2 regions of the Rhodoferax sp. SPJ21 genome follow, and region 1 is predicted to be linked to the other one. Evidence: riboswitches for the same ligand, from Rfam matches in the RefSeq annotation. Region 1 holds a riboswitch; the other holds the start of a gene.
What was found. Region 1 has a riboswitch for S-adenosylhomocysteine ahead of metH (methionine synthase). Riboswitches for the same ligand answer to the same signal wherever they lie in the genome.
Positions count from the first base shown of each region.

Region 1 (11,716 bases):
GGGCCAGGCCATAGGCTGGATACGTAGCCACTTTGCCGAGCCGCTGCGCATTGACGCGGTGGCGCAGCGGGCGAATATGAGCGCCTCCACCTTCCACCGGCATTTCAAGGCCGTGACCGCCATGAGCCCGCTGCAGTACCAGAAGCAGATCCGCCTGCAAGAGGCGCGGCGCTTGCTGCTGGCTGGCCAGGCGGATGCGGCCAGCATCGGCTTCACCGTGGGCTATGAGAGCCCGTCGCAATTCAGCCGCGAATACGCCCGCATGTACGGCCAGCCGCCGCTGCGCGACGCCGTACGCCTACGCGGACTGGGGCCACTGGCGGCGGTGTAACGGAGCCGTGCCGGGGTTTCCTACAATCGAGCCCTCATGAAAACGCCCACCTACACCCGCGCCCAACAACTGCCCGCCATCCTGGCACAACGCATTGCCATCCTGGATGGCGCGATGGGCACCATGATCCAGCGCTTCAAGCTGACCGAAGAGCAGTACCGCGGCGAGCGCTTTAAGGACTTTCACAAGGATGTGAAGGGCAATAACGAGCTGCTGAGCCTGACTCGGCCCGACGTGATCCGCGACATCCACGAGGGCTACCTGGCCGCCGGTGCCGACCTGATCGAGACCAATACCTTCGGCGCCACCACTGTGGCCCAAGAGGACTACGACATGGCCGATCTGGCGATCGAGATGAACTTCGAATCGGCCAAAATCGCCCGCGCCGCCTGCGACAAATACAGCACGCCGGACAAGCCCCGCTTCGTCGCCGGCGCCCTCGGCCCCACGCCCAAGACCGCCAGCATCAGCCCCGATGTGAACGACCCCGGCGCGCGCAACGTCAACTTCGAGCAGCTGCGCAAAGCCTATTACGAGCAGACCAAGGCCCTGGTCGAAGGCGGCGCGGACGTGATCCTGGTCGAGACAATTTTCGACACCCTGAACGCCAAGGCCGCGCTGTTCGCGGTAGACGAATACTTTGAAGACTCGGGCCAGCGCCTGCCGCTAATCATCAGCGGCACGGTGACCGATGCCTCGGGCCGCATCCTCAGCGGCCAGACCGTCACCGCCTTCTGGCACAGCGTGCGCCACGCCCAGCCGCTGGCCGTGGGCCTGAACTGCGCACTCGGCGCGGCGCTGATGCGCCCCTACATCCAGGAGCTGCACCGCGTGGCGCCCGACACCTTCATCAGCTGCTACCCCAATGCAGGCCTGCCCAACCCGATGAGCGACACCGGCTTCGACGAAACGCCGGACGTCACCTCGGCCCTGGTGCGCGAATTCGCCGCCGAAGGCCTGGTCAACATCGTCGGTGGCTGCTGCGGCACCACGCCCGACCACATCGCCGCCATCCACGACGCGGTGAACCCGCTGCCCGGCCGCGTGCTACGCCCGTTCTTCTACAAAGAGGCTGCCTGATATGCAAAAAGTGCGCTGGGGTGTGTTGAGCACTGCCAAGATTGGCATGGAGAAAGTTACCCCGGCGCTGATGCGCAGCCAGTGGTGCGATGTGCAGGCGATTGCCTCGCGCTCGCTGCCATCGGCCCGTGCCGCTGCGGACACACTGGGCATCCCTAACGCCTACGGCTCCTACGAAGAGCTGCTGGCCGACCCGAGCATCGAGGCCATTTACAACCCGTTGCCCAACGACTTGCATGTGCCCATGACCCTGGCCGCAGCCCGCGCCGGCAAGCATGTGCTGTGCGAAAAGCCTATCGCGCTGAACGCCAATGAAGCCGCGCAGTTGCGCGAGGTGGCCGGCAAGGTCCACATCATGGAAGCCTTCATGGTGCGCTTCCACCCGCAGTGGCTGCGTACGCGCGAGCTGGTGCAGAGCGGCGCCCTGGGCGAGTTGCGCACGGTGCAGGCCTGGTTCTCCTACTTCAACCGCGACGCCAGCAACATCCGCAACGATGCGGCAAAGGGCGGCGGCGCGCTGTTCGACATCGGCTGCTACCCCATCGTCGCCGGGCGCTTTCTGTTCGGTGCCGAGCCGGTGCGCGTGATGGCGCTGGCCGACATGGACCCCGATTTCAATGTGGACCGCACGTTCAGCGCCTTGCTGGACTTTGGTGGCGGCCGGCACCTGGACTTCACCGTCTCCACCCAGTCCACGCCCTACCAGCGCGTGCACGTAGTGGGCACGCAGCAGCGGGTGGAAATTGAGATTCCGTTCAACGCGCCGCAGGGTGAAGCCACCCGCATCTTCATCGACAACGGCCAGCAACTGGGCGGCGCCAGCGCCACGGTGGAGAGCTTTGCGCCCTGCGACCAGTACAGCCTGGAAGGCGATGCGTTTTCAAAGGCGATCCGTGGTGAAGCGCCGCTGCCGTACGGCGTGGAAGACGCGGTCCAGAACATGCGCATCATCGACGCGCTGTTTGCCTCGCAGCGCAGCGGGCGCTGGGAAACCCTGGCTGCTATTTAATTCGTAGCTGCTTGTGCAGTTAATATCTGCGCTACAGGCCTATTTGTTATAAATTATTGGCGGATGTCGCCAGCAGTTTGCTGGCTTCCCTGCGGGCGCTGACCAGGGCGATAAAGCGCCGCGCCGCCAGGCCCAGCGGCCGTTCCTTGGACCAGACGACGTCTACCCACAGCTCCATGTGGTTGGTCAGGTTGTCGAACGGTATCTGCACCAGCGTGCCAGAGGCGATCTGGCTGCGCACAAAAGATTGCGGCAGCCAGCCCCAGCCGATGCCGGCCTCGATCAGGCCCAGCGCGGCGATGTGGTTGTCGGTGCGCCAGCAGTGCCGGGCAAAGGCAAAGCGCCGGTCTATGGTGGCCAGGTCGCGGCTGGCCACCACGATCTGGCGGGTGTTGGTTAGTTGCTCTTCGCGCAGGCCGTCCGGGCCTTGCAGGGTGCGCGCCAGCAGCTCGGGCGACATCACTGCCACCAGGGTTTCGCTGCTGACTTCTTGAAAGCCTTCGCGCCCGTCCAGGCTGGGCCGCTCGAACACCAGGGCCAGGTTGGCCCGACCTGCGTGCAGCATGCTCAACGCATCGGCCTGCGGTGCGGCCAGCACCTCCACTTCCAGCAGGGGATATTCCTGCGCCAGTGTGGCCAGTGGGCTGCGCCACTGGGCTGCCAGTAGCTCGGGGGCGATGGCCAGGGTCAGGCGGTTTTCCAGCCCTTGCGTCAGCCCCAGTGCCTGTGCGTTCAGCTGCTGCAGCTGGCCGGCCAGCAGGCGGGCCTGCGGCTCCAGCGACCGCGCGGTGGCCGTGGGCCGGGGCTCGCGCCCGCTGCGGTCGAACAGCTCTAGCCCCAGCTCGGCCTCCAGGTGGGCGACGGCCATGCTGACCGCCGACGGCACCCGCCCCAGGGCGCGCGCAGCGGCTGAGAACGAGCCCCTGTCCAGCACGGCCAGAAATACCTGCACGCTCTCGGTGGTGAATGCCATGGCTCAACCCATCAATAAAACTGACATAAGCTGACTTTATATATCAGAATTAAAGACATAAAGTGGCGGCATTACCGGTTCCAAGGCGGCTAAGCCGTTCAGATTTGCCATGCAAGGTATCAAGCGCAAGTTGGTTTATGTAAGTTTGTTCGAAGGCATTGCCATTCTGGCGACCACCCTCGGTTTGTCCGGCATGACGGGCCACGGCATGCAGGATTCAAGCGTGGTGGCGGTCGCTGCCTCCAGCATCGCCATCACCTGGAACCTGGTGTTCAACACCTTGTTCGAGCGCTGGGAAGCCCGCCAGGCGGTGTATGGCCGCAGCCTGGGCCGGCGCATTGCGCATGCCATAGGCTTCGAAGGTGGGCTGACGGTGTTTCTGGTGCCCTTGATGGCCTGGTGGTTCGACGCCACGCTGTGGCAGGCCCTGCTGATGGACCTGGGCTTGCTGGTGTTCTTCCTGGTTTACGCCTTCGTGTTCAACTGGGTTTTTGACCGCGTGTTTGGCCTGCCTACTTCAGCAGTGCGCAAGACGCAGCCGGCCTAGTTGCCTGCACGGACTGCGGCGATTACGTAAGGATTAGCACCCTGCGCCAAACGGTGGCGCAGACCTAGGATGCGGGCTCCCATCCCTAGGAGTTCTTATGTCCGTGTGCAAATTGCTTTCCGTGGCCGCCGCTGTCGCAGCCGTTGTTTCCATGCCCCTGCCCGCCGCTGCGTTTGACGGCTGGCACCTGGACAACGCCACGGCGATCCCGGGCAAGGGCTCCGCCTGGGACTATGTATCGTTGGACGCAGCGCGCGGTCACCTGTTCATCGGCCGCCGTGGCGCGGGCCTGCAGGTGTACGACCTGGCCAGCCACAAGGCGCTTGGCATCATCGGCACGACGGCCAGCGACAGCGCTAACGGCGCCACCTTGATGCCCGAGTTCGACCTCGGCATTTCATACAACGAAAACGGCACCATCACCCCCTTCAAGCTGTCCACACTGGAGGCGCAAGCGTCCATCAAGCTGGGCGACGAGCTGGATGCCACCCACTACGACCCGGCCACCAAGCGCATCATCGTGAATATGGCGGCAGGAAAAGACGGCACGGAGTTGCAGGTGCTGGAGGCCCCCTCATTGAAAAAGGTTGGCTCCATCAAGGTCAGCACCAAAAAGCCTGAGCACGCCGAAGCCGACGGCCAGGGCAATTTCTACATGGCCTCGCGCGACGAGAACGCGGTGTACCGCATCAACACCAAAGACATGACCGTCACGGCCCAGTGGCCCACACCTGGTTGCGCCCAGACTAACGGCCTGGCGCTGGATGCGGCCAACCGCCGCATCTTCCTGGGCTGCCGTGGCAGCGCGACGGTGAAGCCGTCTTTTGCGGTGATGGATGCTGACAACGGCGCCATCCTCTACACCTTTGAAATCGGTGGCGGCAACGATGACGTGGTGTATGACGCCGAGCTGAAACGGGTGTTCCTGACCAACGGTGTGAACTCGGTCATGAATGTGTTCGAGCAGGTCGATGCCAATACCTACAAGCCGTCTGAAGCGCTGGGCACCATGGCCGGCGTACGCACCATGGCCATGGACCACAAGAGCAAGAAGATCTACGCCATCACCGCAGAAGGCAGCGCCGACTACAGCAAGAAGATCACCACCAGCGTGTCGCCGTACTACGCCAATACCTTTTTTGACAACAAGTTCTACGTGCTGACCTACAGCAAGTAAGCCCGGTGGCTTACTGATTCCGCCCCCTGTCGGGGGCGAAATCAGGTCGGCATCAGGTGGTCGATTTCCTGCTGCATGGCCTGCACCAGCTGGCTGTAGCGCTTCAGCTTCTCTGAGGTTTCGCGTAGCCGCTCGGCCACGCGCATGGAAATCGCCAGCAGCAGCTTGGCGGCAGTATGCGGGTCGTCCTGGCTGAGCTTTTCCAGAGCGGCGCGCGACAGGATGGCGCAGACCACATTGGTGCTGGCGGTACACGAGGCCAGCCGCGCCTGGCCGTCGATCAGGCCCATTTCGCCAATCAGGCTGCCCGGGCCTAGCACGGTCACGGTGACCGGGTTGTGCCGGCTGACGATAACGTTTTCTACCGTCACTTCGCCTTCCAGCAGCAGAACCATGTAGCCGGTTTCGCTTTTGTCCCCCTCGACAATGAAGGTGGTGTCTATCGGGATGCGGCGCGGTGTCATATAGCTGACGACGGTCAGCGCCTCTTCGGGTAGCAGCTGCATCAGCGCCGTGGGGGCGATGAGCAGCTCGGCCGCCCGGTTGGCCGACTCGGAGCCTTCTACGGCCCGCATGCGCTGCTTGGGCAGAAGGTCTTCGGGTTGTTGGCCTTGAACGGTTTTCTTGCTGCCAAAGAAGTTTTCAAACATGCTGGGGGAGGGGTGTAGAAGTAACAGATTGTCTGCGCGGGAAGTTTAGAGCTTTCTCGGGACCCAGGGTAGGGCGGCGGGTTCGCGCATAGCCTTTAAAATCGGCGCTTCCAAGGAGCGTTGCAGCGGGGCTGGTCCCCGTCAGGCTTGGAAAGCTCTTGTACGAGACCGCAACGACGCTCACCTGAACCATGCCCCCTCCACAGGTGAGTTGAATGTCCGAACCCGTCGCAAATTCCGTCCCCCCCATGCTGTTGTCCGGCCTGGAGCCTGTGCTCATTGGCCCCGGCACGCTGTTCGTCAACATCGGCGAGCGCACCAATGTCACCGGCTCCAAGGCCTTCGCCCGCATGATTTTGAATGGCGAATTCGACCAGGCCTTGTCGGTGGCCCGCCAGCAGGTGGAAAACGGCGCCCAGGTGATCGACATCAACATGGACGAAGCCATGCTGGACAGCAAGGCGGCCATGGTGCGCTTTTTGAACCTGATCGCCAGCGAGCCCGACATCGCCCGCGTGCCGATCATGATTGACTCGTCGAAGTGGGAAGTCATCGAAGCCGGCCTGCGCTGCATCCAGGGCAAGGGCATCGTCAACTCGATCAGCATGAAAGAAGGCGTGGAGCAGTTCAAGCACCACGCCAAGCTACTGCGCCGCTACGGTGCGGCCGCCGTGGTGATGGCCTTTGACGAAAAAGGCCAGGCCGATACCTATGAGCGCAAGGTTGAGATCTGCGAACGCGCCTACCGCATTCTGGTGGACGAGGTGGGCTATCCGCCAGAAGACATCATCTTCGACCCGAACATCTTTGCCGTGGCCACCGGTATCGAGGAGCACAACAACTACGCGGTGGATTTCATCGAAGCCACGCGCTGGATCAAGCAGAACCTGCCGGGCGCCAAGGTATCGGGCGGTGTCTCGAACGTGTCTTTCAGCTTCCGTGGCAACGACCCGGTGCGCGAGGCCATCCACACCGTGTTTCTGTACCACGCCATCCAGGCGGGTATGGACATGGGCATCGTTAACGCCGGCATGGTCGGTGTGTACGACGACCTGGAGCCGGTGCTGCGCGAGCGCGTGGAAGACGTGGTGCTGAACCGCCGGCCCGACGCGGGCGAGCGCTTGGTCGAAATTGCCGAAACCGCCAAGAGCGGCGCCAAAGACGAGAGCAAGCGCCTGGACTGGCGCGGCACGGCGGACCACCCCGTGTCGGTGGAAGACCGGTTGAGCCACGCCATGGTGCACGGCATCACCGAATTCATCGTGCCCGATACCGAAGAGGCCTACCAGGCCGTGCTGGCCAAGGGTGGCCGTCCGCTGCATGTGATCGAAGGCCCGCTGATGGCGGGCATGAACATCGTGGGCGACCTGTTTGGCCAGGGCAAGATGTTCTTGCCGCAGGTGGTGAAGTCGGCACGGGTGATGAAGTCCGCAGTGGCGCATTTGATTCCTTACATCGAAGAAGAAAAACGCCTGGACGAAGCCGCTGGCCGCGATGTGCGCACCAAGGGCAAGATCATCATCGCCACCGTCAAGGGCGATGTGCACGACATTGGCAAGAACATCGTCACGGTAGTTTTGCAGTGCAATAACTTCGAGGTGGTGAACATGGGCGTGATGGTGCCCTGCCACGAGATCCTGGCGCGCGCCAAGGTCGAGGGCGCCGACATTGTCGGCCTGAGCGGCCTCATCACCCCCAGCCTGGAAGAAATGCAGTACGTGGCTGGCGAGATGCAAAAGGACGACCACTTCCGCGTCAAGAAGATCCCGCTGATGATCGGCGGCGCCACCACCAGCCGCGTGCACACCGCCGTGAAGATCGCCCACCACTACGACGGCCCGGTGGTCTACGTGCCAGATGCATCGCGCAGTGTGGGTGTGGCGCAGAGCTTACTTGGGGATGGTGCTGCAGATTTCATAGCAGAACTGAATGCCGACTACGACAAGGTGCGCCTGCAGCACGCCAACAAGAAGCAGACCCCGCTGTGGCCGCTGGCCAAATGCCGGGCCAACAAGACGCCGATCAACTGGACCGGCTATACGCCCAAGGTGCCCAAGTTCATCGGCCGCCGTGTCTTCAAGAATTTCGACCTGACCGAGCTGGCCAAGTACATCGACTGGGGCCCGTTCTTCCAGACCTGGGACCTGGCCGGCCCGTACCCCGCCATCCTGACCGACGAAGTGGTCGGCATAGAAGCCACCCGTGTCCACAAGGATGCGCAGGCCATGCTCAAGCGCGTGGTCGAAGGCCGCTGGCTCACCGCCAACGGTGTGATTGCCCTGTACCCGGCGAACACGGTGAATGACGACGATATCGTTTTCTACACCGACGAGTCGCGCGCGGAAGTCGCCATGACCTGGTATGGCCTGCGCCAGCAGGCCGAAAAGCAGGCGGTGGACGGTGTCATGCGCCCCAGCCGCTGCCTGGCCGACTTCGTGGCACCCAAGGCCAGTGGCGTGGCGGACTACGCGGGCATGTTTGCCGTCACCGCCGGCCTGGGCGCCGAGAAGAAGGAAGCCCAGTTCATGGCCGAGCTGGACGACTACTCCAGCATCATGTTCAAAGCCATCGCCGACCGCCTGGCCGAGGCCTTTGCGGAATGCCTGCACCAGCGCGTGCGCACCGACCTGTGGGGCACCTCGCCGCAGGAGGCGCTGACCGTCGAAGAGATGATTGGCGAAAAATACACCGGCATCCGCCCTGCGCCCGGCTACCCTGCCTGCCCTGACCACAGCGCCAAGCGCGAGATGTTCGACCTGCTGCAGTGCCATGACATCGGCATGGAGCTGACCGAAAGCCTGGCGATGATGCCGGCCGCCAGTGTCAGCGGCTTCTACCTGGGTCACCCAGACAGCGTGTACTTCAACGTTGGCAAGATTGGCGAAGACCAGCTGAAAGACCTGGCCCAGCGCCGGGGCGTGGCCGAGAAGGATTTGCAACGCCTTTTGGCACCGAATCTGTAAAACCTGGGGCTCGTCCGCATGCGGGCGCGTGGATTTACGTGGAAGATGGGTCTTAAGCGCTCAGCTTACAAACTTGTACTTTGCTACAGTTTGTAAGAAACTGAGTTAATCCCCCCACTTAGCGCCACGCCTTCTGCCGGACTGCCCATGGATGACGATGACCTGCTTGAGTTCATAGACGCCCCCTCGGCCGCCGAGACCTCTGCGGGTGCGACCATGCCGGAGGCCTGGCGCATTGTGGTGGTGGACGACGACCCCGATGTGCACGAAAGCACGTCTTACGGCTTGCGTGGCCTGGAGGTCGAGGGCCGTGGTCTGCAGTTGCTGCACGCCTATTCGGCGGCCCAGGCCCTGCAGATGTTGCGTGACGAAACCGGCGTTGCTGTGGTGCTGCTGGACGTGGTGATGGAAACCGAAGACGCTGGCCTGGCCACGGTAGGCGCCATCCGTGACGGGTTGGGCCTGGCTAATCTGCGCATCATCCTGCGCACCGGACAGCCAGGCCAGGCACCCGAGATCGAGACCATACGCCGCTACGACATCAATGACTACAAGACCAAGAGCGAGCTGACCCGCACCAAGCTCTATACCGCGCTGACCACCGCTATCCGCTCCTATGACCAGCTGTGCCGCCTGGATGCCAGCCGCAAGGGGCTGGAGCAGATCGTGGCGGCCAGCAACCAATTCATTGCCGATGCCGGCGTGCAGACATTTGCCCAGGGCGTAATCACGCAAATTGCCGGGCTGATCGGCATCGAGGCGGAAGGCCTGGTGTGTGCCTCTACCGGCGTCGGTGAGGGCTCTGCGCAGTATGTCGTGATTGCGGCGGCCGGGCATCTGGCCTATTTGATGCGCCGCCGTATCAGCGAGATCGACGACCCACATATCGTTGCCAGCCTGACGCAATGTCTGGCGGAGCGCCGCAACCTGGTCACCGAGCGCAGCATCACCTTGTTTTTCGAAGGGCGGGAGTCGGGCGATTTCGCTGCGTTTGTGTATTCGGCCCAGCCTTTGCGCGCAGTGGACATGCATTTGATGCAGGTGTTTTGCACGAACATCGCCCTGTGCGCGTCGAATGTGGAGCTGGTAGCCCGCCTGCGTGACTATGCCTTTGTGGACCGCATGCTGGGCTTGCCCAACCGCACCGCCCTGATCGAGCATATGGACCGGGCTATTGCCGACGGCTCGGCGCAGGGCTGTGCTCTGGGTCTGATGGATGTGGACCAGTTTGCCGAGACCAACGATATGTTTGGCCACGTGTACGGCGACCTGTTGCTGGCCGCCATCACCCGCCGGCTGCGCGGCCTGCATGGGGGCGACGCGTTTTTGGCGCGGGTGGGTGGCGATACCTTTGCCTTGTTTGGCGCTGAAACCCGGGTCCAGCCCGAGGTGTTGCGCGCGGTGTTCGAGCAGCCCTTTGAGATCGAGGACATTCAGCGCCCGGTGTCCATCTGCATCGGTCTGGTGCACTGCGATGCGGCCGGTGGCAGCGGCCTGGAACTGCTGAAGAATGCGTCGATTGCGCTCAAGCGTGCCAAGGAGTTGGGCCAGGGCCGCAGCGCGTACTACTCGGCCGAGATCGGCATTGCCACACGCGAACGCACCCGCTTGCTGCATGGTTTGCAGCGTGCCTTTGACCACGAACGCTTGTTCGTCGTTTACCAGCCGCAAATGTCTTTGCGCACCGGGCTGCCCATAGGTTTTGAGGCGCTGCTGCGCTGGCGCACCGAAGACGGCCAGTTCGTGCCGCCCGACCGCTTCATCCCTGTGGCCGAGCAGTCCGGTCTGATCGTGGCCATCGGCGCCTGGGTCCTGCGCACGGCGCTGCACGCCCACGGCCAGCTGCGCGCAGCTGGCATACAGGGCATACGCATGGCGGTGAACGTGTCGTCGGTGCAGTTCGCGCAGCCCCAGTTTCTGGCCACGGTGGACGAGGCACTGGCCGACACCGGCATGCCGCCCGACTGCCTGGAGCTGGAGATCACCGAGTCTGTGGCGGTGATGGGCATGGAGCGCGTCGCCAGCGTGCTGCGCGCCATCAAGGAGCGCGGCATTGCGGTGGCGATTGACGACTTCGGTACCGGCTTTTCTTCGCTGTCCTACCTGGACCAGTTGCCCGCAGACCGGCTGAAGATTGACCGCGCCTTTGTCAGCTCGCTGGACTCGGGCCGGCTGGGCGCGCGCATTGCCGAGATGATCGTGCCGCTGGGCCACCAGCTGGGCATGCAGGTGCTGGCCGAAGGGGTGGAAACCGAGGTCCAGGCCAGCATCTTGCGCAGCCTGGGCTGCGACGAGGCCCAGGGCTATTTGTACGCCAAAGCCATGGTCATCGAAGACCTGCTGCCTTGGCTGGCACAGCGCCTGGGTATAAAGCCGTGAAATTCTGGCCCTGGCTGCTGCTGGCAGGGCTGTTGGCAGGCTGTGGCCCTGGCCAGCCGGTGCGCATAGGCTTTATTGCCAGCTTGTCCAACCGCAGTCCAGATGTCGAAGAGGACGGTCGCAATGGCCTGATGCTGGCCATAGAGCAGCGCAACCAGGCCGGCGGCCTGGGCGGCCACCCGATTGAGCTGGTGGTGCGTGACAGCGGCCAGACGCCGCAACAGGCACAGTCGGCCATGCAGGCGCTGGTGCAGTCCAAGGTGGTGGTGGCGGTGGGCTCGATTACCAGTGCCACCGCCGCCTTGGTGGTGCCGCTGGCCGATGCGGCCCAGCTGGTGCTGCTCAGCCCCACGGTGACGTCCATGGATTTTGTGGGCAAAGATGACTACTTCTTTCGCATGAACCGCAATGCACGCGAAAACGCCAGCGCGTATGCGGCCAAGCTGTTTCAGCGCGGCCAGCGCCGCGTGTCCGTGTTGTACGACGTGCGCAACAAAAGCCTGTCCAGCTCCTGGGTCCACGAGTTCCGGTCTGCCTATGCCGTTGCGGGCGGCCAGGTGGCGGCCGAAGTGCCTTTTGGCGCGGAGGGGCAGGGCGTGGGCGACAG
Region 1 covers NZ_JBYZMO010000002.1:266,346-278,061, reverse strand. Annotated here, with positions in the region: gene AC4BBN_RS09105 (AraC family transcriptional regulator) at 1-331, shown strand, start outside; gene AC4BBN_RS09100 (homocysteine S-methyltransferase family protein) at 368-1,411, shown strand; gene AC4BBN_RS09095 (Gfo/Idh/MocA family protein) at 1,413-2,420, shown strand; gene AC4BBN_RS09090 (LysR family transcriptional regulator) at 2,467-3,393, opposite strand; gene AC4BBN_RS09085 (PACE efflux transporter) at 3,503-3,940, shown strand; gene AC4BBN_RS09080 (YncE family protein) at 4,038-5,117, shown strand; gene AC4BBN_RS09075 (cyclic nucleotide-binding domain-containing protein) at 5,159-5,767, opposite strand; S-adenosyl-L-homocysteine riboswitch at 5,874-5,956, shown strand; gene metH (methionine synthase) at 5,983-8,730, shown strand; gene AC4BBN_RS09065 (putative bifunctional diguanylate cyclase/phosphodiesterase) at 8,878-11,109, shown strand; gene AC4BBN_RS09060 (ABC transporter substrate-binding protein) at 11,106-11,716, shown strand, end outside.

Region 2 (11,716 bases), on a different contig from region 1:
CTGCTCGGTCACAGGCAGCACGCAGGCGGGCATGGTGGTGGGTTTTGCCACTGACGGCCGGGCCGACAAAGTGATTGGTATCGACGCCTCGGCCAAACCGGTGCAAACCAAGGCCCAGGTGCTACGCATCGCCCAACACACCGCCAAACTGGTGGAGCTGGGCCGCGACATCACAGAGCAGGACGTGGTGCTGGACACCCGCTACGGCGGCCCCGAATACGGCCTGCCCAGCGAAGGCACGCTGGAGGCGATCCGCCTGTGCGCACGCCAGGAAGGCATGCTGACCGACCCGGTGTACGAGGGCAAATCCATGCAAGGCATGATAGCCATGGTGCGCAACGGCGAATTCCCGGCAGGCTCCAAAGTGCTGTATGCCCACCTCGGCGGCGTGCCGGCTTTAAACGCCTACAGCTTCCTGTTCCGCAACGGCTGAATCCGCAGCGCGTGCCCTGTGTGAATGCCATCCGCGTGCACGGACAGTCGCCGTGGGCAGGTGGATGGCATCGCTTCACCCTAGCTCCACGCAAGCACCTGACTTGCTACTGAAAAAATAGCTACCTGCGCAGACAGAATCTGCACAAAAGCCTGTTTTCTTTCATAAGTTTCTCGCTTTCAGCCGGACCGGCGCTGCTCGCGCCTAGCCGGCTGGGTGGCGCTCAAAGGCCACCCGGTACAATCCTCGCCCAGCCAAGGCCATTCGGAAACAGCACGCTGCTTGCCGCATGCATGCCCGGCTACCAGCGCTACGCGCAAGGTGTTTTCACCATGGGGCTGCGGCGAGTCTGCCGTGCCCTTGCCCCCTGGCCCATCGCTATGGGAATGGGCAGACGCCCCATACCGCCACATTGAGCCCCATTGCCGCTACCTCCTGGGTGCAAAGGAATCTTTTTTGCGCACGAACTTCAGCAGTTCCAAATTGGTTCGCCTGTTGGGTGACCCGGCCTCCGTCGGCAAGGCGGGCGCCAGCGTGGACTCTGCCGAGCAGCTGAGCGTGCTGCTGGGCGTGTTCGACGCGGTGACACTGCGCGGCGCGCTGCAGGCCATCCAGACCACGCGCGCGGCCGCCCAGCCCACTGGCAAGCCAGTCCAGGCGGGCCGCAGCGTAGGGGTCGCAGCACAGGTGCAGCAGGTACGCCAGGTCCTGGCCCACGCCATCACCACCAAACCGGTGGCAGTGGCCGATGCGGGCGCCAGCCGGCGGCGGGGCCGCAACCCCGAACCCTTGCCCCTGCCGGTACCAGCCGCGCCCGAAGAAACGGTGGCCGACTACGCGGCATTTCGCCAGCGCCACCTGGACCTGCAGCGCCAGATGGATTTGATGCTCCCGCCCTTGCGTGTAAATGTGCGCGAGGCGATTGCAGCGGTGTCCCCCACCTTGCGGCAGCTGGCCGCACTGGACGCCGTGTGGGAGCAAATGCTGGCAGCGCGCGAGCAGAAGTTGCTGGCCACCATCCCAACGCTGCTGAAGCACCGGTTTGAACAGCTGCGCACGACCCACCCGCAGCAAGACAAGCCCGCCCTGTGGCGCCAAGCCGGCGGATGGCTGGACCGATTTGACAAGGAACAGCAGGCCGTGATGTTGGCCGAGCTGGACCTTCGGCTGGAGCCCGTCATGGGCTTGGTAGAGGCATTCCAGCGGGAAACCGCACTTGAGCGTGCGCCCACAGCGGCGCCGCACAGGGATATTGAAAAAGTTGAGAACGCAGTATGAATAGGTTTGTTTTCGCCACCATCTTCTCCATTGGTCTTCTGGCCGTGGCCTGGGTGGGCTATGGGTTTGTAGGCACCAGCGCGCTGGCGCTGGCCGTTACCGCGGTGATCGCCGGGGTGTACTTGCTGGGGGCGCTGGAGCTGCGACGCTTCCGGGCTGACACAGCATCGCTGGCCAGTGCGCTGGCCGACCTGGTGCAGCCGCCCGCGGATTTGCCCACCTGGCTGGAGCGTGTGCCAGCCCTGCTGCGCAACCCCGTACGCATGCGCGTCGAGGGCGAGCGCAGCGCCCTGCCCGGCCTGGCGTTGACGCCGTACCTGGTGGGCTTGCTGGTGATGCTGGGCATGCTGGGCACCTTCCTGGGCATGGTGGTCACCTTCAAGGGCGCGGTGTTTGCGCTGGAGGGCTCCACCGACATGCATGCCATTCGCTCCGCATTGGCGGCGCCCATCAAGGGCCTGGGCCTGTCGTTTGGCACCTCGGTGGCCGGGGTGGCGGCGTCGGCCGTCTTGGGGCTGCTATCGGCCATGGCCCGGCGCGAGCGGCTGGATGTGGTGCGCCTGCTGGATGCCCGCATTGCCACCAGCTTGCGGCCGTTTTCCATGGCGCAACAGCGCCACGACGCCTTCAAGGCCGTGCAACTGCAGGCCCACGCGCTGCCCGAGGTGGCAGAGCGCCTGCAGGCCCTGATGGACGGCATGGAGCGCCGCAGCCAGCAGTTGAGCGAACAGTTGCAAGGGCAGCAGGCGCAGTTCCATCGCGAGGTGTCGGGGGCGTATGGCGAATTGGCCAGCTCCGTCAGTGCATCGCTGCAAGCCAGCCTGGCCGCTGCGGCACGCACGGCGGGCGACAGTATCCAACCGGTAGTCCAGGCGGCGATGGCGGAGATGGCGCAAGAATCCACACGCCTGCACCAACGCGTCTTTGATGCCACGCAAAGCCAGCTGAATGGCCTGGCCCAGAGCTGGGACGCAGCCGCCGCGCGCACTGCCGATGGCTGGGCCGCCGCGCAACAAAACCACGTGCGCAGCAGCGAGGCCCAGGCGGCCCGATTTGACGCGGCGCTACAAGGCTTTGCCGATACGTTTGAGCAGCGCTCCAGCTCGTTGCTGGCTTCGGTTCAAGCGGCTGCAGCCCAGTCCCGGGACGCACAAGCGGCCGCAGACCAGTTGCACCTGCAAGGCTGGACGCAGGCATTGCAGTCCACCACCCAGACGCTGCAGAGCGAATGGCGCGCCATGGGCGAACAGGCCCTGGCCCAGCAACAAGCGGTGTGCCAAACGCTGGAGAAGACCGCTGGCGCGATGGTCGAGCACACCAGCCAGCGCGCCGAAACCACCCTGACACAGGTGGCTGATTTGGTAGCGCGATCTGAAGCCTTGTTGGCCGCGCATACCGCCGCAGAGGCCCGCTGGACACAGGACCAGAGCGAGCGCCTGGCGCAAATGGCCAGTCTCTCGCGCACCGCGCTGCAAGGCTTTGCCGACACTTTCGAACAACGTTCCAGCACGCTGCTGGCTGCGGTGCAAGCTGCCGTAACCCAGTCCCGCGAGGACCAAGCTACGGCCGACCAGCTGCACCTACAAAGCTGGACGCAGGCATTGCAGTCCACCACCCACACGCTGCAGGGCGAATGGCGCGCCATGGGCGAGCAGGCCCTGGCCCAACAACAGGCGGTCTGCCAAACGCTGGAGAAGACCGCTGGCGACATGGTGGTACACACCAGCGAACGCGCCGAAACAACCCTGGCACAGGTGGCAAATCTGGTGGGCCGTTCTGAAACCCTGCTGGCCAGCCATACCGAAGCAGAAGTCCGCTGGACGCAGCAGCAGGGCGAGCGCCTGGACCAATTGGCCAGCCTTTGGCGCACCGAGCTGGCAACCCTGCGTGCCGAAGAATCCACCCGTGGCCAGGCCGCAGTGGACCGACTGGCGGAATTGCAGACCGCCGTGGTAACCCATTTGGCCACCTTGGGCACGGCCCTGGAAGAGCCCATGGCCCGACTGATGGCCACGGCGGCCGAGGCGCCCCAAGCCGCAGCGGAAGTGATTGCCCAGCTGCGCCAGCAAATGGCCGGGTTCAGCGAGCGCGACAACCAGGCTTTTGCAGAACGCACCCAGCTGGTGACGCAACTCGACACACTGCTACAGACGCTGGACCAGGCAGCGGGCGACCAGCGCACCGCCATCGAGTCGCTGGTGGCATCTGCTGCCCGCGTGCTGGACGCTGCGGGCGGCCAGTTTGCCCACGCGGTAGAGGTGCACACCCACCAGACCGCGCAGGTGGCGGCGCAGGTCACTGGCAGTGCTGTGGAGTTGGCCAGCCTGGGCGAAGCCTTTGGCCACGGAGTACAACTCTTCAGCGCGTCGAACGAAAAACTGGCGGACAGCCTGCAGCGCGTGGAAGGCGCCATCCAGCAGTCGGCTGCTCGTAGCGATGAACAACTGGCCTACTACGTGGCCCAGGCCCGCGAGGTGATTGACCTCAGCATCGCCGCGCAGCAAACGGTGGTGGAAGACATGCGCCGCCTGCGCAGCGCGGAAGGGGTTGCGGGATGACCGGCGCGGACGACTGGGATGATGGCGTAGAGCAGACCGCGCCCGTTTGGGCGGTGTTTGGCGACCTGATGTCGGGCTTGCTGGGCGCCTTTGTGCTGGTGCTGGTTGGTGTGCTGGTGGTGCAGATGGACCTGGTCACCAATCTGCAGGCGGAAGTGGCCAAACGCCAGAGCGAAGAGCAGCGCCGCATGGCCTTGGAAAAGGCCCTGGCCGTGCCCTTGGCCACAGGCCGCGTGACCTTGAACAACGGCCGTATCGGCATCAGCGGCAGCGTGCTGTTCCCGGTGAACTCCGACCAGTTGCGCCCCGAAGGGCGGCAATTGCTGAAAAGCCTGGTGCCACCGCTGCAGGTCTACCTGGGCGCACGGGACGACATGCTGATGGTCAGCGGATTTACCGACAACCAGCCCATCATCGACCGCAACCAGCATTTCACCGACAACCTGGAGCTGTCGGCCCAGCGCGCGCTCACGGTGTCGCGCGCACTGATCGAATCCGGCATGCCCTCGTCGCGGGTGTTTGCGGCCGCGTTTGGTGCCGAACAGCCCGTGGCGTCAAACGACGACGACAAAGGCCGTGCACAAAACCGCCGGGTGGAAATGGCACCCGTGCCCCGCTCAACCGCCGAGAAGCCGCCGGCACCATGATGCCGCCAGAGGCTTTCGATGCGGCGACGGCGTTGGCGTCCTTGCGCAACGCAGGCGCGCAGCATTGGGACCCCGTGCGCTTTCGCTACCTGGAAGCTCTGCAACAGCGTTTGGAGGCTGCGCCCGAACCCGTACGGCACATCGTGCATGGCAAGCTGCAAGCCGCGCTGACGGCCTATGCCGAACGTGGCGAACGTAGGCCCCGGGCAAGTCATTCCGAATCCCCTCCCCCGCCCACCTCTGCGCTGGCTGCACTGAACGCCTACATCCGCACAGCGACCCAGCCCGCCGCAGAAGACAACTCTGCTCCCGCTGGCTGGGGTGGCCGGCCCGAGCTGAAGAGTGTGCAAGGCTTCCGGGAAGTCTGGTCCAAATTTGCAGTTGTGGACCAAGTGGAACAGTCGCTCAAGCGGGGCCCGGAAAACGCCGGGCCGCTGAATTCCCACATGCTAGTGCTGCGCTCCCTGGCCACGATGCGCGAGCTGTCTCCCGAGTACCTGCGCAGATTTTTGTCGCATGCGGAAACCCTGCTGTGGCTGGACCAGGAAAGCCAGCGCCTCAGCGCTCCGCAGGCACGGTCGGCACGCGCCAGCAAGCGGAAGAAATAAAGACCTACGGGTCTGGTGTTACACGCCTTTCATGTGCGGCGCAGCGGCTTCTCCTTATAATGGCAGGATTCCGAGGAGCGCTGCAACCCCCGGCCTGGTCACCCCAGGCCCCGGTGTGAGGCTCGGAATCCATCCATTTAGTGATAACCGCGCTCACCCACTGCCTGCTAGGCTGAAATTCGGGTGAGTCCCGGTTCACCGTCTGCGCAGTGGCCCTACCAACATGTACCAACCTGTTTTGGAGCCCACCATGAACGCAGTTCTCAAACCCATTTTGACCGCCGACCAAGCCATTGCCGACCTGAGCCTGGCCGCCTGGGGCCAGCGCGAAATCCGCATTGCTGAAACCGAAATGCCCGGCCTGATGGCCATCCGCGAAGAATTCGCAGCCGCGCAACCTTTGAAGGGCGCTCGCATCACCGGTTCCTTGCACATGACGATCCAGACCGCCGTGCTGATCGAAACCCTGCAAGCCCTGGGCGCCACCGTGCGTTGGGCGTCGTGCAACATCTTCTCGACCCAAGACCATGCCGCCGCTGCGATTGCCGCTGCCGGCACGCCGGTGTTCGCCATCAAGGGCGAGACGCTGAAAGACTACTGGGATTACACCCACAGCATCTTTGACTTCGGCGCCAAGGGCACGCCCGGCGAAGGCCCGAACATGATTCTGGACGACGGCGGTGACGCCACGCTGCTGATGCACCTGGGCCAACGCGCCGAGAAGGACATCAGCGTGGTAGCCAACCCTACTAGCGAAGAAGAAACCCTGCTGTTCGCAGCCATCAAGGCCAAGCTGGCTGTGGACCCCACCTGGTACACCCGCAAGTCGGCTGAGATCATCGGCGTGACCGAAGAAACCACTACCGGCGTGCACCGCCTGAATGAGATGAGCGCCAAGGGCACGCTGCTGTTCCGCGCCATCAACGTGAATGACTCGGTGACCAAGAGCAAGTTCGACAACCTGTATGGCTGCCGCGAATCCCTGGTGGACGGCATCAAGCGCGCCACCGACGTGATGATTGCCGGCAAGGTGGCAGTGGTCGCCGGCTACGGCGACGTGGGCAAGGGCTCGGCCCAGGCACTGCGCGCACTGTCGGCCCAAGTCTGGGTGACCGAGATCGACCCGATCAACGCACTGCAAGCCGCGATGGAAGGCTATCGCGTGGTCACCATGGACTATGCCTGCGAACACGCAGACATCTTCGTCACCACCACCGGCAACAAGAGCGTCATCACCCACGCCCACATGCTGAAGATGAAGGACCAGGCCATCGTCTGCAACATTGGCCACTTCGACAACGAAATTGAAGTTGCGGCGATCGAGCAATACGAGTGGGAAGAAATCAAGCCCCAGGTGGACCACATCACGTTCCCAGACGGCAAGAAGATCATCCTGCTGGCCAAGGGCCGCCTGGTGAACCTGGGCTGCGGCACAGGCCACCCCAGCTTCGTGATGTCGGCCAGCTTCGCCAACCAGACCATCGCCCAGATCGAGCTGTTCACCAAGAAGGACGCGTACGAAAATGGCAAGGTCTACGTGCTGCCCAAGCACCTGGACGAGAAGGTCGCCCGCCTGCACCTGAAGAAGGTCGGCGCGATGTTGACCGAGCTGACCGACGAGCAAGCTGCCTACATCGGCGTTAGCAAGAACGGCCCCTACAAAGCCGAAACCTACCGCTACTAAGCAAACTGCAGCCGTTCGGGCTGAGCCTGTCGAAGCCGCCCTGTTGTACAAGGCCCTTCGACCAGCTCAGGACGAACGGGCTTTGCGGGCGCTCTGCGTCCGCATTTCCCCCTCATATCCGGAGCCCCATGCGCGCTGACCAATTACTCGTAGAACGCGGCATGGCCGCATCCCGCTCGCAGGCCGTGCGCCTGATCGCCGGAGGCATGCGCTGGTTCGACGGCATCAAATGGCGAGATGTCGCCAAGAACAAGGACGACATCCCGGAAGACGCCCAGCTGGAACTGCTGGACGCGGCCGAGGCACGCTATGTCTCGCGCGGCGGGCTCAAGCTTGAAGCCGCGCTGAAACATGTCGGCCTGGACGCCAACGGCCTGAAAGTGCTCGACGTGGGCCAATCCACCGGCGGGTTTACCGACTGCCTGCTGCAAGCCGGCGCGCTTCAGGTGACTGGCGTGGACGTAGGCCATGGCCAGCTGCATCCCAAGCTGCGCGTCGATACGCGGGTGCTGTGCGTAGAGGGCTTGAACGCCCGTTCACTCACGCCCGAGTCGCTGCAGGAAGCCTGCGAAATGGTCTTGTCCGAGCACTGGGAACCACCGGCGGTGGACGACCCGGAGCCCGAGGCGCCGTACAGCTGGATGCGTGGTGGTGGCGAAGTCACCGACTACGACGATAGCGATGACGCCGACGATGCCGAGGTCGAAGCGCATATTGCCCAGGCAACTGGCAAAGTGAACGCGCGGCCTCTGGACGCCGAACCCGCCGCCGATGCGGCACCAGTGCGGCACAAGCGCAAAGCCGGCCTGGACGGGCTGGATACCGAACCCGAGTTCGACCTTGTCACGGGCGACGTGTCCTTTATTTCGCTGACGCTGATACTGCCAGCCCTCGTGCCGCTGCTCCAGCCCGACAGCCATTTGCTGATGCTGGTCAAGCCGCAGTTCGAGCTGCAGCCTGGCCAGGTCGGCAAGGGCGGCATCGTGCGCGACGAGTCCATGTACGCCGTGGTGGAAGCGCGCCTGCGCGAATGCTGCGCCGAACTCGACCTGGACGTGCTGGACTGGTTTGACAGTGCTGTCGCCGGTGGCGATGGCAACCGCGAATTCTTCATTTTTGCAAAGAGAGCCCCATGAGCCTCGCATCCAATTTCCCTATCAGTCTCGAATTCTTCCCACCCAAGACGGACGAAGGCTCGGCCAAGCTGCGCACCGTGCGCCAGGCGCTATACGCCTTGAAGCCCGAGTTCTGCTCGGTCACCTTCGGCGCTGGCGGCTCGACCCAGGAGGGCACGTTTGCCACCGTGGCCGAGATCCTGGCCGAAGGCGTGCCGGCGGCCAGCCATTTCTCTTGCGTGGGCGCGACCAAGGCCACCGTGCGGGCCCAGTTGGCCACGCTGCAGGCCATGGGCGTAAAACGTCTGGTGGCTTTGCGCGGCGACCTGCCCAGCGGCTATGGTGCGGGCGGTGAGTTCCAGTACGCCAGCGACCTGGTGGCCTTCATCCGCGCCGAGACCGGCGACGCCTTCCAGATCGAGGTGGCCTGCTACCCCGAAATCCATCCGCAAGCCAAGTCGGCCGACGCCGACCTGAACGCCTTCGCCATAAAAGTGCATGCGGGAGCCAACTCGGCCATGACGCAGTATTTCTACAACGCCGACGCCTACTTCCGCCTGGTGGAAGACGCGCGCAAGCTGGGCGTGACGGTTCCTGTGGTGCCCGGCATCATGCCGATTTCCAGCTCCAACCAATTGATGCGTTTCAGCGACGCCTGCGGTGCCGAAATCCCGCGCTGGATACGCCTGCGCCTGCAGGGTTTTGGCGACGATACTGCCAGCATCAAGTCTTTCGGCCTGGATGTGGTGACCGAGCTGTGCGACAAGTTGGTGGCCGGTGGCGCCCCCAGCCTGCACTTCTACACCATGAACCAGAGCACGGCCACGCTGGAGATCTGCAAGCGCCTGGGCCGTTTGGGAAGCGTGGCGGCCTGATCAATCGGGTAAAAAGCGCTGCCGAAAGGCATCGCAAAACTGCGCGCTGCCGGTCAGCGACAGGGTCACCGTGCAACGCGGTGGCCCGGCAGGCGCCAGCCGGGCGCTGAACTGGCGGGTCTGCTCGTCGTAGCCCAGCGCTTCGGACGCGGCCCACTCCTGCTGGCCCTGCACATGAAAATCCCACTCGCCGCCCTCGTCCAGCGGGGCGCGCAAGCCGGGGAAGGCCGCAAAAGCCCAGTCCAGCACCTGCGCCATCTCCTGGCGCACAGCAGCCACCTGCGCCGGCTGGGTGGAGGCCATGGCCTCAAAGCTGCCGTAGCCTTGCTCGTCTTCGCTGTAATCGAAATCCAGGTAGTTCAGCATGTTCAGCTCCAGCGCAGCGGGCTTCAGTCTTCTGCGTCGTCGCTGTCGTCCTGGCGCGGGGCTTTGGCAGTGCGCACACCGGGTTTGGCCACCAACTCAAGGTAGAACGAGGTGCCACCGCGCGCGACCAGGGCGTCGATCAGCTTGGTGATGGCGGCGTAGTGCGCGACTTCGGCCGCATCTTTGCTGTCACCGAACTTGCAATCCCAGTCCCAGTAGTCCACGCCTACAGGCAGGGCCACGCGCAACTGGCGCTGCATGTATTTGCGGATTTCGTGTTTGGTGGCTTCGAGCACGCGGTCAGGGTGCTTGCCTTCGATGTTCAGTTGGAACGTTTTCTTCACAGATTGCCTTTGGGGTAGGCCGACGCGGAGGCGTGCGGCAGGCGCTCGATTATGGGGCTTTGCGCTGGAGCACCAACGGCGGCTATAGGAGAACCGATTCGACAGGACGCCGCAAAGACATCGGCATGGTGGGGCCCCGCCCGAAGCGCACCACGAGATCGGGCCGAGGCCCGTTTGGACTGAGTCCGAGCCAGGCTGCGAACTGCTGCCGGATGGCCGCCACCTCGACAGGCTGGTTCAGCAGCGCATTACGGATGCCGAGCGCGGTAGCCTGCAAGGCAAAGCGCTCGTAGCAACGCCCCGCTTCGACCCAATGGGGCTTGTCGTTGCCCTCGGACACAAAGATGGCGATGCCGGCCGCATTGCGTATTTGCCGTGTGTAGCGCTCGTTCTCCGACTTCGGCGTAAAGAACAGGTCCATCATCGGGCGGCCCAACCAGCGCGGCATGCTGGGGTTGCCCGATAGGGCGGCAGACAGGCCGTCCCCTGTGCGGATGGCTTCGTCCGAGCTAAAACGGATCCAATCCTTCAGCTCCGCCACGAACGCCGGGTCTTGCATTTGTGCGGTGTTGCCGGCCTGCACGTAGTCGACCACCGTGTCGATTGCCGGACGCCCACTCAATAGCCGCACATGCACGCCGTTGCCGGTGCCCGCCTGTTCCAGCAGGCGCAGCTCGTCCGTTGCCAGAGCCTGGCCGTCGTAATCACCCCGCGTGCATTGGCGTTCAGAGATTGCCTGGAACAAAGGCGAGGCGATGGGCTTGCGGGCATCCAGCTGAACGGCAATGGCCCCCGCTCCCTGCACCGCGAATTCGGCTTCGGCATGCAGGCCCAGGGCCCGTGCGGCTTGCACCAGGTTTTCGGTGGCACAGCCCAGCGAGACGAAGAGATGGTGGTCGTCCGGGTCCACGGCGGGGCAGCGCCGCGACAGGTCCGGCGTGATCTGTATGGATGTGTCTTGCAAATGGAATTGCCAGCACTGGGTGTTGTGGCTAGAGGGCGCCAAGGTGGCGTAACGCACCAGTTCATGCAAGCGGGCGGCTGCCTCCAGGCTGCTGGCAACACCAGGCTGCCGTTGGCTACGCGCGATCTGCTGCGCCCTGTCAGACCCAGAGCACGCGCCCAAGGTCGTCGCGGTAGCCGCTGTAGCCAGAACCACCTGTCTGCGTAAAACCATGCTGGAGCCCTCAGAGCGAAGTTCATAACGAACAGCACTGAGCATGGGCGCACACTGCAAGTCTTTCTTTGCGCTGCGACAAAGAAAGGCGCTTTCCCCGCTGCCTGGAGACCCGTGAAGCTTGACGTTTGCTATTGCTTTGATAGCTACTAGCGCAGTTTTTATCTGTGCTAGAGCCGTATTTTTTATAAATTCAGGGAGCCAGCGGCAGAAAGATGTCTGTCAGCAGGTCGGCCGGCGCGGTGTCGCGCGGGTTGTTCAGGTACTCCTCGAACACTGGCGCATCGGCGGTGCGGTGACCAGACTCGACCAGCCAGCGGCCGTAGAGCCAATGGTAGGCGGCGCGCATGGTGGCGTAGGGGCCGCGGTGGCGCAGCACGGCGCATGTGCAGCCGCCCAACTCAAAGATTTGCAGCGGCGCTGGCACGCTAGCGCCAGGCGGCAGTGACAAGCCGGCACGGGAGTGCAGCTGCGCTTCCGGCACAGCGAAAGGATCATCCTCGTACACCGCCAGCCAGCGCGTATCGGGCCGCACAAGGCCTTGCGCAGCCATGCGGGTATAGGCAGTTTGGAAAGCCTTGCCGACCAACATGTACGAGCCCTTGTGCACGACGCCCGCCAGCGTGACGCG
Region 2 covers NZ_JBYZMO010000001.1:1,258,312-1,270,027, forward strand. Annotated here, with positions in the region: gene AC4BBN_RS05730 (1-aminocyclopropane-1-carboxylate deaminase) at 1-433, shown strand, start outside; gene AC4BBN_RS05735 (DUF3348 family protein) at 890-1,711, shown strand; gene AC4BBN_RS05740 (DUF802 domain-containing protein) at 1,708-4,269, shown strand; gene AC4BBN_RS05745 (OmpA family protein) at 4,266-4,916, shown strand; gene AC4BBN_RS05750 (DUF2894 domain-containing protein) at 4,913-5,524, shown strand; S-adenosyl-L-homocysteine riboswitch at 5,591-5,686, shown strand; gene ahcY (adenosylhomocysteinase) at 5,775-7,208, shown strand; gene AC4BBN_RS05760 (TlyA family RNA methyltransferase) at 7,337-8,344, shown strand; gene metF (methylenetetrahydrofolate reductase [NAD(P)H]) at 8,341-9,198, shown strand; gene AC4BBN_RS05770 (hypothetical protein) at 9,199-9,564, opposite strand; gene AC4BBN_RS05775 (DUF6172 family protein) at 9,588-9,908, opposite strand; gene AC4BBN_RS05780 (Acg family FMN-binding oxidoreductase) at 9,991-11,085, opposite strand; gene AC4BBN_RS05785 (AraC family transcriptional regulator) at 11,279-11,716, opposite strand, start outside.
Region 2: linked by a shared signal. The riboswitch ahead of ahcY (adenosylhomocysteinase) and the one ahead of metH (methionine synthase) in region 1 are both predicted to bind S-adenosylhomocysteine.